DNA from 3 places in the Streptomyces sp. NBC_00247 genome. Region 3 is predicted to be linked to each of the others. Evidence: predicted binding sites of a transcription regulator. Region 3 holds the regulator's gene; each other region holds the start of a gene.

Region 1 (3,257 bases), 650 kb from region 3:
CGATGTCGGTCACGTCGGCGCACCGGACCTCGATCAGCCCGGACAGGCCGAGGGCCTCGGCGTTGGCGCGGGCCACCTCCGCGGTGAGCGGGTCGCGGTCGACCGCGAGCACCGCGATGCCCGCGCGGGCCAGCGCGATCGCGTCACCGCCGATGCCGCAGCACAGGTCCGCCACCCGGCGCACCCCGCCGAGCGCGGCGAACCGTCCGGCCCGGTAGGTGGCGACCGAGGTACGGGTGGCCTGCTCGACGCCGTTGGGCGTGAAGTACATCCGGTACGCGTCCTCGGCACCGAACTTCGCCACCGCCCGCTGCCGCAGCCGGGCCTGCCCCAGCGCGGCCGAGACCAGGTCCGGCGCGTGGTCGCGGCGCAGCCGGGTGGCGGTGGCCAGCTCGCGCGCCGGGTCGTGGTCCCGCAGCCCGTCCAGGAGGGCGGCGCCTTCGGGCGTACGCAGGGCGGCGAAGGAGGCGAGCGGGTCGGCGGGGCCGTCACCGGCGGGGAGAGGAGCGTTCACCCGTCCCATTGTGGGCCAGCGGCAGGCGTGGGCCGCCCCGGGACGCCTGGCCCCGCCCGACGGGCTGTCGCCCCGGGGACGGCCCGTCGGGCTGTGCGCCACGCGGGGGACGCGGCGGGGCGCCCGGCGGTGTCGGGTCGGGGCGCCGGGGGAGGGCTGGCAGGATGCGGCGCCATGCAACTAGTACGACAAAAGGAAAAAAGAACCACGAAGCGGCGCAGATCGGTCACGATCGCTCTCGTGGCCCTGCTCGGCGCCGCACTCGCCTCCGGATGCGGCCAGGGCTCCCCGGGCGCCGACCACCACTCCCGCCAGGGCGCGGCGGGCGCCGGCGGCCGGGCGGCGGCCGGACCGGCCCCGCAGGCCGCCCCGGTCAGCGCCCTCCTCTCCTACGCGGAGCGGCTGAAGCGACGCCAGGCGCGGCGGGTCGCGGTCGCCAGGAAGTGGGGGCTGGCGGACGTCCCGCTGACCGCCCCCGCACCGCCCGCCGAGAAGCCGCGGATCACCAGTCGCGAGGGTTTCGAGGTCGACGACGGCGAGGACCTGCCGCAGGTGTTCACGACCGTCCCCACCGACGAGCGGATCGTCTTCCTCACCATCGACGACGGGGCCGAGAAGGACCCCGAGTTCCTGCGGATGATGGACGAGCTGAAGATCCCGTACAGCGCCTTCCTCAGCGACTACCTCGCGAGCGAGGACTACGGCTACTTCGCCCGGATGCAGAAGAAGGGGGTCACGCTCAACAACCACACCCTCACCCACCCCTACCTCCCCGGTCTCTCCTACGAACGGCAGAAGAAGGAGATCTGCGACCAGCAGGACAGGATCGAGAAGCACTTCGGCAAGCGGCCGGTGCTGCTCCGGCCTCCGTACGGCAACTACAACCGCGACACCCTCGTCGTCGCCAAGTCCTGCGGCATCAAGGCCGTGCCGCTCTGGGCGGAGGAGGCGTTCCCCGACCACATGGACTGGCGTGAGTGGGACCGGGACCTGCACCCCGGCGACATCGTCCTCACCCACTTCCAGGGACGTGATCAGTGGAAGGGGACCATGACCGACATGGTCCGCAACGTCATGAAGGTCATCACGGACAAGGGGTACGCGGTCGCCCGGCTGGAGGACTACGTCTGATCCCCGGGCGGGCGCGCGGCGGCGCGCGCCTGCCCCCGCCGTCCCCGCGCCTGCCCCCGCCGTCCCTGGCCGATCTCCACCGCCCCTCCCGCGGACTTCCGGAGGCGCGGGGTCGGCGCCGGGCCGGCGCGTCGTCGGGGCGCGCACCTTAGGCGGAACCCGGGCACGCGGCCCCCCCGGACGGTCCGCCCCGGCGGGCGGCCGACGCCACGCACGGGTACTCAATTGGCACTCCGCTTGACCGAGTGCTAATCGCAGTCATAGTCTCGGTGCTGGCACTCCCCCCTGGAGAGTGCCAGCAGTACCGTGCGACAGGGCAGGTCCGGCACCCGCGACGACGGATCCGGCCCGGTCGCCGACCCAGACTGTTAAACCCCGTGAGATCTCCGAAGGGGGAGACCGGATCGTGTCGACCACCAGCTCCAAGGTTGCGATCAAGCCGCTCGAGGACCGCATTGTGGTCCAGCCGCTCGACGCCGAGCAGACCACGGCTTCCGGCCTGGTCATTCCGGACACCGCCAAGGAGAAGCCCCAGGAGGGCGTCGTCCTGGCCGTGGGCCCGGGCCGCTTCGAGAACGGCGAGCGCCTTCCGCTCGACGTCAAGACCGGCGATGTCGTCCTGTACAGCAAGTACGGCGGCACCGAGGTGAAGTACAACGGCGAGGAGTACCTCGTCCTCTCGGCGCGCGACGTCCTCGCGATCATCGAGAAGTAATTCACCCACATTTGCTGTGTGTTCTGCGCCCCTGGCCCCCTGCGAAATAACTAGCCGGGCGGCGAGGGGCGCAGTTCGTTCGAGAGGGAAAAACAGCCCATGCCGAAGATTCTGAAGTTCGACGAGGACGCCCGTCGCGCCCTTGAGCGCGGCGTCAACAAGCTTGCCGACACGGTCAAGGTGACGATCGGCCCCAAGGGCCGCAACGTCGTCATCGACAAGAAGTTCGGCGCGCCCACCATCACCAACGACGGTGTCACCATCGCGCGCGAGGTCGAGCTCGACGACCCGTACGAGAACCTCGGTGCCCAGCTGGTGAAGGAGGTCGCCACCAAGACCAACGACGTCGCCGGTGACGGCACCACCACCGCCACCGTGCTCGCCCAGGCGCTCGTCCGCGAGGGTCTGCGCAACGTCGCCGCGGGTGCCTCCCCGGCCTCGCTGAAGAAGGGCATCGACGCCGCGGTCAAGGCCGTGTCCGAGGAGCTCCTCGCGACCGCCCGTCCGATCGAGGACAAGTCCGACATCGCCGCCGTGGCCGCGCTCTCCGCGCAGGACCCGCAGGTCGGCGAGCTCATCGCGGACGCGATGGACAAGGTCGGCAAGGACGGTGTCATCACCGTCGAGGAGTCCAACACCTTCGGCCTGGACCTCGAGTTCACCGAGGGCATGGCCTTCGACAAGGGCTACCTGTCCCCGTACATGGTGACCGACCAGGAGCGTATGGAGGCCGTCCTCGACGACCCGTACATCCTGATCCACCAGGGCAAGATCGGCTCGATCCAGGAGCTGCTCCCGCTGCTGGAGAAGGTCATCCAGGCCGGCGGCTCCAAGCCCCTGCTGATCATCGCCGAGGACGTCGAGGGCGAGGCGCTCTCCACCCTCGTCGTCAACAAG
Region 2 (3,257 bases), 1.0 Mb from region 3:
GGTGGCGGACTCTCCTGGGCCGGCCAGGTCGTCACCTGCCCCTGACCGCCCCGGGCCGTTCCAGGCCGGACCGGGCCTTCCTGACCGCGCCGACCGCCCCGGTCCAGGCGCTCGGCGGAGCGCCGGCCGACTGGTCCGACCGGGACCGCCGGGAGCTGGGGCGGCGCGTTGACGACTTCACCCGCCATCTGTCGGCGCTGGGCGCGGAGCAGACCCGCCCCCGGAAAACACTTCGGCCCCCAGGACGAATCCTGGGGGCCGAAGCTACAGCTGGACGCTGCGGGGGTGGAACCACCGATCCCGGAAGGGGATCAGAAGTCCATGTCACCGCCCGGCATGCCACCCGGGGCGGCCGCGCCGGCCTTCTCGGGCTTGTCGGCGATGACGGCCTCGGTGGTGAGGAAGAGCGCGGCGATGGACGCGGCGTTCTGCAGGGCGGAGCGCGTGACCTTCGCCGGGTCGATGATGCCCTCGGCGATCATGTCGACGTACTCGCCAGTCGCGGCGTTGAGGCCGTGACCGATCGGCAGGTTGCGGACCTTCTCCACGACGACGCCACCCTCAAGACCACCGTTCACGGCGATCTGCTTGAGCGGGGCCTCCAGCGCGAGCTTGACGGCGTTGGCGCCAGTGGCCTCGTCGCCCGTCAGGTCGAGCTTCTCGAAGACGGCGGACGCCTGGAGCAGAGCCACGCCACCACCGGCGACGATGCCCTCCTCGACGGCGGCCTTGGCGTTGCGCACCGCGTCTTCGATGCGGTGCTTGCGCTCCTTGAGCTCGACCTCGGTGGCGGCACCGGCCTTGATGACGGCCACGCCGCCGGCCAGCTTCGCCAGCCGCTCCTGGAGCTTCTCGCGGTCGTAGTCCGAGTCGGAGTTCTCGATCTCGGCACGGATCTGCTTGACGCGACCCTGAACCTGCTCGCTCTCGCCGGCACCGTCGACGATCGTGGTCTCGTCCTTGGTGATGACGACCTTGCGCGCAGAGCCCAGCAGGTCGAGACCCGCGTTCTCCAGCTTGAGGCCGACCTCCTCGGAGATGACCGTGCCACCGGTGAGGATGGCGATGTCACCGAGCATGGCCTTGCGGCGGTCACCGAAGCCCGGAGCCTTGACGGCGACGGACTTGAAGGTGCCACGGATCTTGTTGACGACCAGGGTCGACAGGGCCTCGCCCTCGACGTCCTCGGCGATGATCAGCAGGGGCTTGCCCGACTGCATGACCTTCTCCAGCAGCGGAAGGAGGTCCTTCACGTTGGAGATCTTCGAGTTGACGATGAGGATGTACGGGTCGTCGAAGGACGTCTCCATACGCTCCATGTCGGTCGCGAAGTACGCCGAGATGTAGCCCTTGTCGAAGCGCATGCCCTCGGTGAGTTCCAGCTCCAGACCGAAGGTCTGGGACTCCTCGACGGTGATGACGCCTTCCTTGCCGACCTTGTCCATCGCCTCGGCGATCTTGGCGCCGATCTCGGTGTCGGCGGCGGAGATGGAGGCGGTCGAAGCGATCTGCTCCTTGGTCTCCACGTCCTTGGCCTGCTCCAGCAGAGCGGCGGAGACGGCCTCGACGGCCTTCTCGATGCCCCGCTTGAGGGCCATCGGGTTGGCACCGGCGGCGACGTTGCGCAGACCCTCGCGGACGAGCGCCTGGGCCAGAACGGTGGCGGTGGTCGTACCGTCGCCGGCGACGTCGTCCGTCTTCTTGGCGACCTCCTTGACCAGCTCCGCACCGATCTTCTCGTACGGGTCCTCGAGCTCGATCTCCTTGGCGATGGAAACACCATCGTTGGTGATCGTGGGCGCGCCCCACTTCTTCTCGAGGACGACGTTACGGCCCTTGGGGCCGAGGGTGACCTTGACGGCGTCGGCGAGCTGGTTCATCCCGCGCTCGAGACCGCGCCGTGCCTCCTCGTCGAACGCGATGATCTTGGCCATGTGAAGTGGTCCTCCCGGACGGGGTGGATTGCTCCGGACCGAGTGGCGCCCGCGACGGACGGCCTGCGTGCCCGGCGGTTCCTTGCCCCGCCGCGCCTGCGGGCCTCACCGGCCCGGTCCAAGTTTCTGTCACTCTCACCTGGAGAGTGCTAACGCCAATGATTAGCACTCGACCCCTGCGAGTGCAAGCGTCCCCCTCGTCCTGGGGACAAGCCCGAGGCAGCCTCCGGACGCCCTCCGGACCCGCGGAACGCCTTCCTTGCACGGAAAACGCGAAACCACGCAGGGCCCGCCCCCTGGGGGACGGGCCCTGCGTGGTGAAGAAATATCGTTGCCGACCGCGTCCAACTCAGCCCACGGCGAGCTTGACCATGTCCGCCTGCGGCCCCTTCTGGCCCTGCGAGATCTCGAATTCAACTCGCTGACCCTCTTCGAGGGTGCGGTACCCGTCCATCTGGATCGCGCTGTAGTGGACGAAAACATCCGCACCACCGTCGACCGCGATGAAGCCGTACCCCTTCTCCGCGTTGAACCACTTGACGGTGCCCTGAGCCATGCCTAACTCCCCTATTTCTGGCCCCTGCACAGGACCGCACTTCGCGGACCCGGGTCAGAACTCACCCTCCGACAGGAGAGGGTGCGTGCGCCGGAACGCCTCGACCGCGGCCGAATGTATCTGTCCAACTGCCCTCTGCAACAGGTCAATCGGACGGGAATTCTGAGCGCGCCGGAACACCCGAACGTGAGGATTTGCTGAGAATCTTGGGCAAGTCGGGCCAGACAAAGGCCACTTAAGGCACAGAGGGCATCCGGACTTTGGCTGTTTCTTGTCGCGCCGCGGCGCGATCTCGCACATGCTCGACACGAGCGGCGGAGGGGGCTTCCCCAACTGTACCGCGCTCAACCCTACGGAATTGCCCCCTCCGCGTCGTACGCGAAGGGGGCAATGTCCTCGGTGTGGCGCGCCGTCGAGCGGCCGTACGGTCAGCAGCCGCCGGCGACGGCGGGGATGATCGAGACGCCGGCGCCGTCCGGCGTGGCCGCCTGGAGGCCGCCCTCGAAGCGGACGTCGTCGTCGTTGACGTACACGTTGACGAAGCGGCGCAGCTTGCCCTGGTCGTCCAGCACGCGCGCGGCGATGCCCGGGTGGTCCTTCTCCAGGGACTCGATGACCTCGGAGAGGACGGTGCCCTCGGCCGAGACCTCGGCCTGGCCGCCGGTGTACGTGCGCAGGATGGTGGGGATGCGGACCTTGACGCTCATGGGGATTGCCTTCCTCGGTTCTGGGGTGGTCAGTGCGCCGCGAGGCCCGCGTCGCGGAAC
Region 3 (3,257 bases):
CGCGTCCACCGCCGCCCCGTGCCCGGGTACGTACACCGCGTCCTGTCCGCCCAGCGCCAGCAGCCGGTCCAGGGCGGCGGGCCAGAGGGCCGGCACCGAGTCCGGGCCCGTCTGCGGCTCACCCGACTCCTCGATCAGGTCCCCGCAGAGCACCACCGCGGGCGCCCCCGCCGAACCGGGGACCAGGACCGCCAGATCGTGTCCCGTGTGACCGGGCCCCACGTTGGCCAGCACCACCTCGCGGCCCCCGCCCAGGTCGAGCGTCCAGCGGTGGCACACCTCACGCCCGGGGAACACCAGCGCGTCCACCGCCTGGGCCGCGTCGTGCTCGGGCAGGCCGTTGCGCACCGCGTCCGCGTGCATCTCGTCCACCGACCCCCGCATCCGCGCGGCCACCCCGTACGCCCCGAACACCTCGGCGCCCGCGAAGGCGGCCGTACCGAAGACGTGGTCGAAGTGCGGATGGCTGAGTGCGACATGGGTCACCCGCCGGCCCAGAAGCCGCTGCGCCTCGACCCGCAGTCCGACGCCCTCGCGCAGGCTCGCACCGGTGTCCAGCATCAGCGCGCGGTCCGTCCCGGCCACCAGGGCGGCGGTCGCGTCCCAGCCGGGGAGCCTTTGGCGGCCCACGCCGTGGCCCAACCGCTCCCAGCCCAGCTCTTCCCAAGAGAGGTCCATGAGGAGACGCTATCCGCATCGACCTGCGCGGTCTCGCGGGCCGCGGCCGGTCGCCCTTGCCCGGGGCCCTGTCCACCCCCGTACACTGACCGGGGGGAAGCTGGCACTCAGACGCACAGAGTGCCAGGAAGTAGCCACCACGACCGACAGCTGGAGGTGTGCGCGATGCTCAGCGAACGCAGACTTGAAGTGCTGCGCGCCATCGTCCAGGACTACGTCGGCACCGAGGAGCCGGTCGGCTCCAAGGCGCTCACCGAGAGGCACCGGCTCGGGGTCTCCCCGGCCACCGTCCGCAACGACATGGCGGTGCTGGAGGACGAGGGCTTCATCGCCCAGCCGCACACCAGCGCCGGGCGCATCCCCACGGACAAGGGCTATCGCCTCTTCGTGGACCGGCTCGCGGGCGTCAAGCCCCTGTCGTCGCCGGAGCGCCGGGCGATCCACAACTTCCTGGACTGCGCCGTCGACCTCGACGACGTGGTCGCCCGCACGGTACGGCTGCTCGCGCAGCTGACCCGGCAGGTCGCCATCGTGCAGTACCCCTCGCTGACCCGTTCCACGGTGCGGCACGTGGAGCTGCTGGCCCTGTCACCGGCCAGGCTGATGCTGGTCCTGATCACCGACACCGGCCGGGTCGAACAGCGTATGATCGACTGCCCCGCGCCGTTCGGCGAGACCTCTCTCGCCGATCTGCGGGCCCGGCTCAACAGCCGAGTCGTGGGACGCCGCTTCAGCGATGTCCCGCAGCTCGTGCAGGACCTGCCGGAATCCTTCGAGAACGAGGACCGCGGCACGGTCGCCACGGTCCTGACCACTCTCCTCGAAACCCTGGTCGAGGAGACGGAGGAGCGGCTGATGATCGGCGGCACCTCCAACCTCACCCGCTTCGGGCACGACTTCCCCCTGGTGATCCGGCCCGTGCTGGAAGCGCTGGAGGAACAGGTCGTCCTGCTGAAGCTGCTCGGTGAGGCCACGGACTCGGGCATGACCGTACGGATCGGGCACGAGAACGCCCACGAGGGCCTCACCTCCACGTCCGTCGTCACGGTCGGCTACGGTTCGGGCGACGAGGCAGTCGCCAAACTCGGCGTGGTCGGACCGACCCGCATGGACTACCCCGGAACGATGGGAGCGGTACGCGCAGTGGCACGTTACGTCGGACAGATCCTGGCGGAGTCGTAAGTGGCCACCGACTACTACGCCGTGCTCGGCGTACGGCGCGACGCGTCGCAGGACGAGATCAAGAAGGCATTCCGTCGGCTCGCCCGCGAGCTGCACCCGGATGTCAACCCGGACCCGAAGACCCAGGAGCGGTTCAAGGAGATCAACGCCGCTTACGAGGTGCTCTCGGACGCCCAGAAGAAGCAGGTCTACGACCTCGGCGGGGACCCGCTGTCGGCCTCGGGCGGCGGCGGTGGCGCGGGCGGCTTCGGCGCCGGCGGCTTCGGCAACTTCTCCGACATCATGGACGCCTTCTTCGGCACGGCGTCGCAGCGCGGACCCCGTTCGCGCACGCGGCGCGGCCAGGACGCCATGATCCGGCTGGAGATCGACCTCGCCGAGGCGGCCTTCGGGACCACCAAGGACATCCAGGTCGACACCGCCGTCGTCTGCACCACGTGCAGCGGCGAAGGCGCGGCCCCCGGCACCTCGGCCCAGACCTGCGACATGTGTCGCGGGCGCGGCGAGGTGTCCCAGGTCACCCGTTCCTTCCTCGGCCAGGTCATGACCTCGCGGCCCTGCCCGCAGTGCCAGGGATTCGGCACCGTCGTGCCGACCCCCTGCCCGGAGTGCGCCGGTGACGGCCGCATCCGCTCGCGGCGCACCCTCACGGTCAAGATCCCCGCGGGGGTCGACAACGGGACCCGGATCCAGCTGGCCGGCGAGGGCGAGGTCGGCCCCGGCGGCGGCCCGGCCGGAGACCTCTACGTCGAGATCCACGAGGTGCCGCACGCGACGTTCCAGCGGCGCGGCGACGACCTGCACTGCACGGTCACCATCCCCATGACGGCGGGCGCGCTCGGCACGAAGGTGCCGCTGGAGACGCTCGACGGCGTGGAGGAGATCGACATCAGGCCCGGCACCCAGTCCGGCCAGTCGGTCCCGCTGCACGGCCGCGGCATCACGCACCTGCGGGGCGGCGGCCGGGGCGACCTGATCGTGCACGTCGAGGTGCTGACCCCCAGCAAGCTCGACCCGGAGCAGGAACGCCTGCTGCGCGAGCTGGCCAAGCTGCGCGGCGAGGAGCGGCCCACCGGGCAGTTCCAGCCCGGCCAGCAGGGACTCTTCTCCCGCCTGAAGGACGCCTTCAACGGCCGCTGAGGCCCGCACGCGTCACGTACCACCGCACCGCCCGCCGGGACTCGTCCCGGCGGGCGGTCGCGCGTACGCGGCCACCTCCGCGGTACGCCGGAGGAGCCCCGCGCGCGAGGATTCGGCACGGCGGACCGGACATGACACGATGCGGGGATGTCCTCCCTGACCGATCTCTGCCGGTATCCGATCGTGCAGGCGCCGATGGCGGGCGGTCCCTCCTCCCCGCAGCTCGTCGCCGCCGTCGCCGAGGCGGGCGGGCTCGG

Evidence for each region. The regulator HrcA, encoded in region 3, represses chaperone genes, less so after heat shock. The targets are predictions, from matches to a motif close to TTNGCACTCNGNNNNNCNGAGTGCNAA.
Region 1: a site for HrcA is predicted at 1,871-1,897, ahead of groES (co-chaperone GroES). Genes of this name have one in related genera too.
Region 2: a site for HrcA is predicted at 2,097-2,123, ahead of groL (chaperonin GroEL). Genes of this name have one in related genera too.

Annotation. Positions count from the first base shown of each region.
Region 1 is NZ_CP108093.1:4,291,929-4,295,185, forward strand. Features, by position in the region: gene OHT52_RS18615 (THUMP-like domain-containing protein) at 1-523, opposite strand, end outside; gene OHT52_RS18620 (polysaccharide deacetylase family protein) at 689-1,645, shown strand; gene groES (co-chaperone GroES) at 2,052-2,360, shown strand; gene groL (chaperonin GroEL) at 2,460-3,257, shown strand, end outside.
Region 2 is NZ_CP108093.1:3,907,574-3,910,830, reverse strand. Features, by position in the region: gene OHT52_RS16735 (beta-ketoacyl-ACP synthase III) at 1-45, shown strand, start outside; gene groL (chaperonin GroEL) at 312-1,934, opposite strand; gene OHT52_RS16725 (cold-shock protein) at 2,284-2,490, opposite strand; gene OHT52_RS16720 (MoaD/ThiS family protein) at 2,919-3,197, opposite strand; gene thrC (threonine synthase) at 3,227-3,257, opposite strand, start outside.
Region 3 is NZ_CP108093.1:4,941,799-4,945,055, forward strand. Features, by position in the region: gene OHT52_RS21460 (MBL fold metallo-hydrolase) at 1-678, opposite strand, end outside; gene hrcA (heat-inducible transcriptional repressor HrcA) at 844-1,860, shown strand; gene dnaJ (molecular chaperone DnaJ) at 1,861-3,000, shown strand; gene OHT52_RS21475 (nitronate monooxygenase) at 3,148-3,257, shown strand, end outside.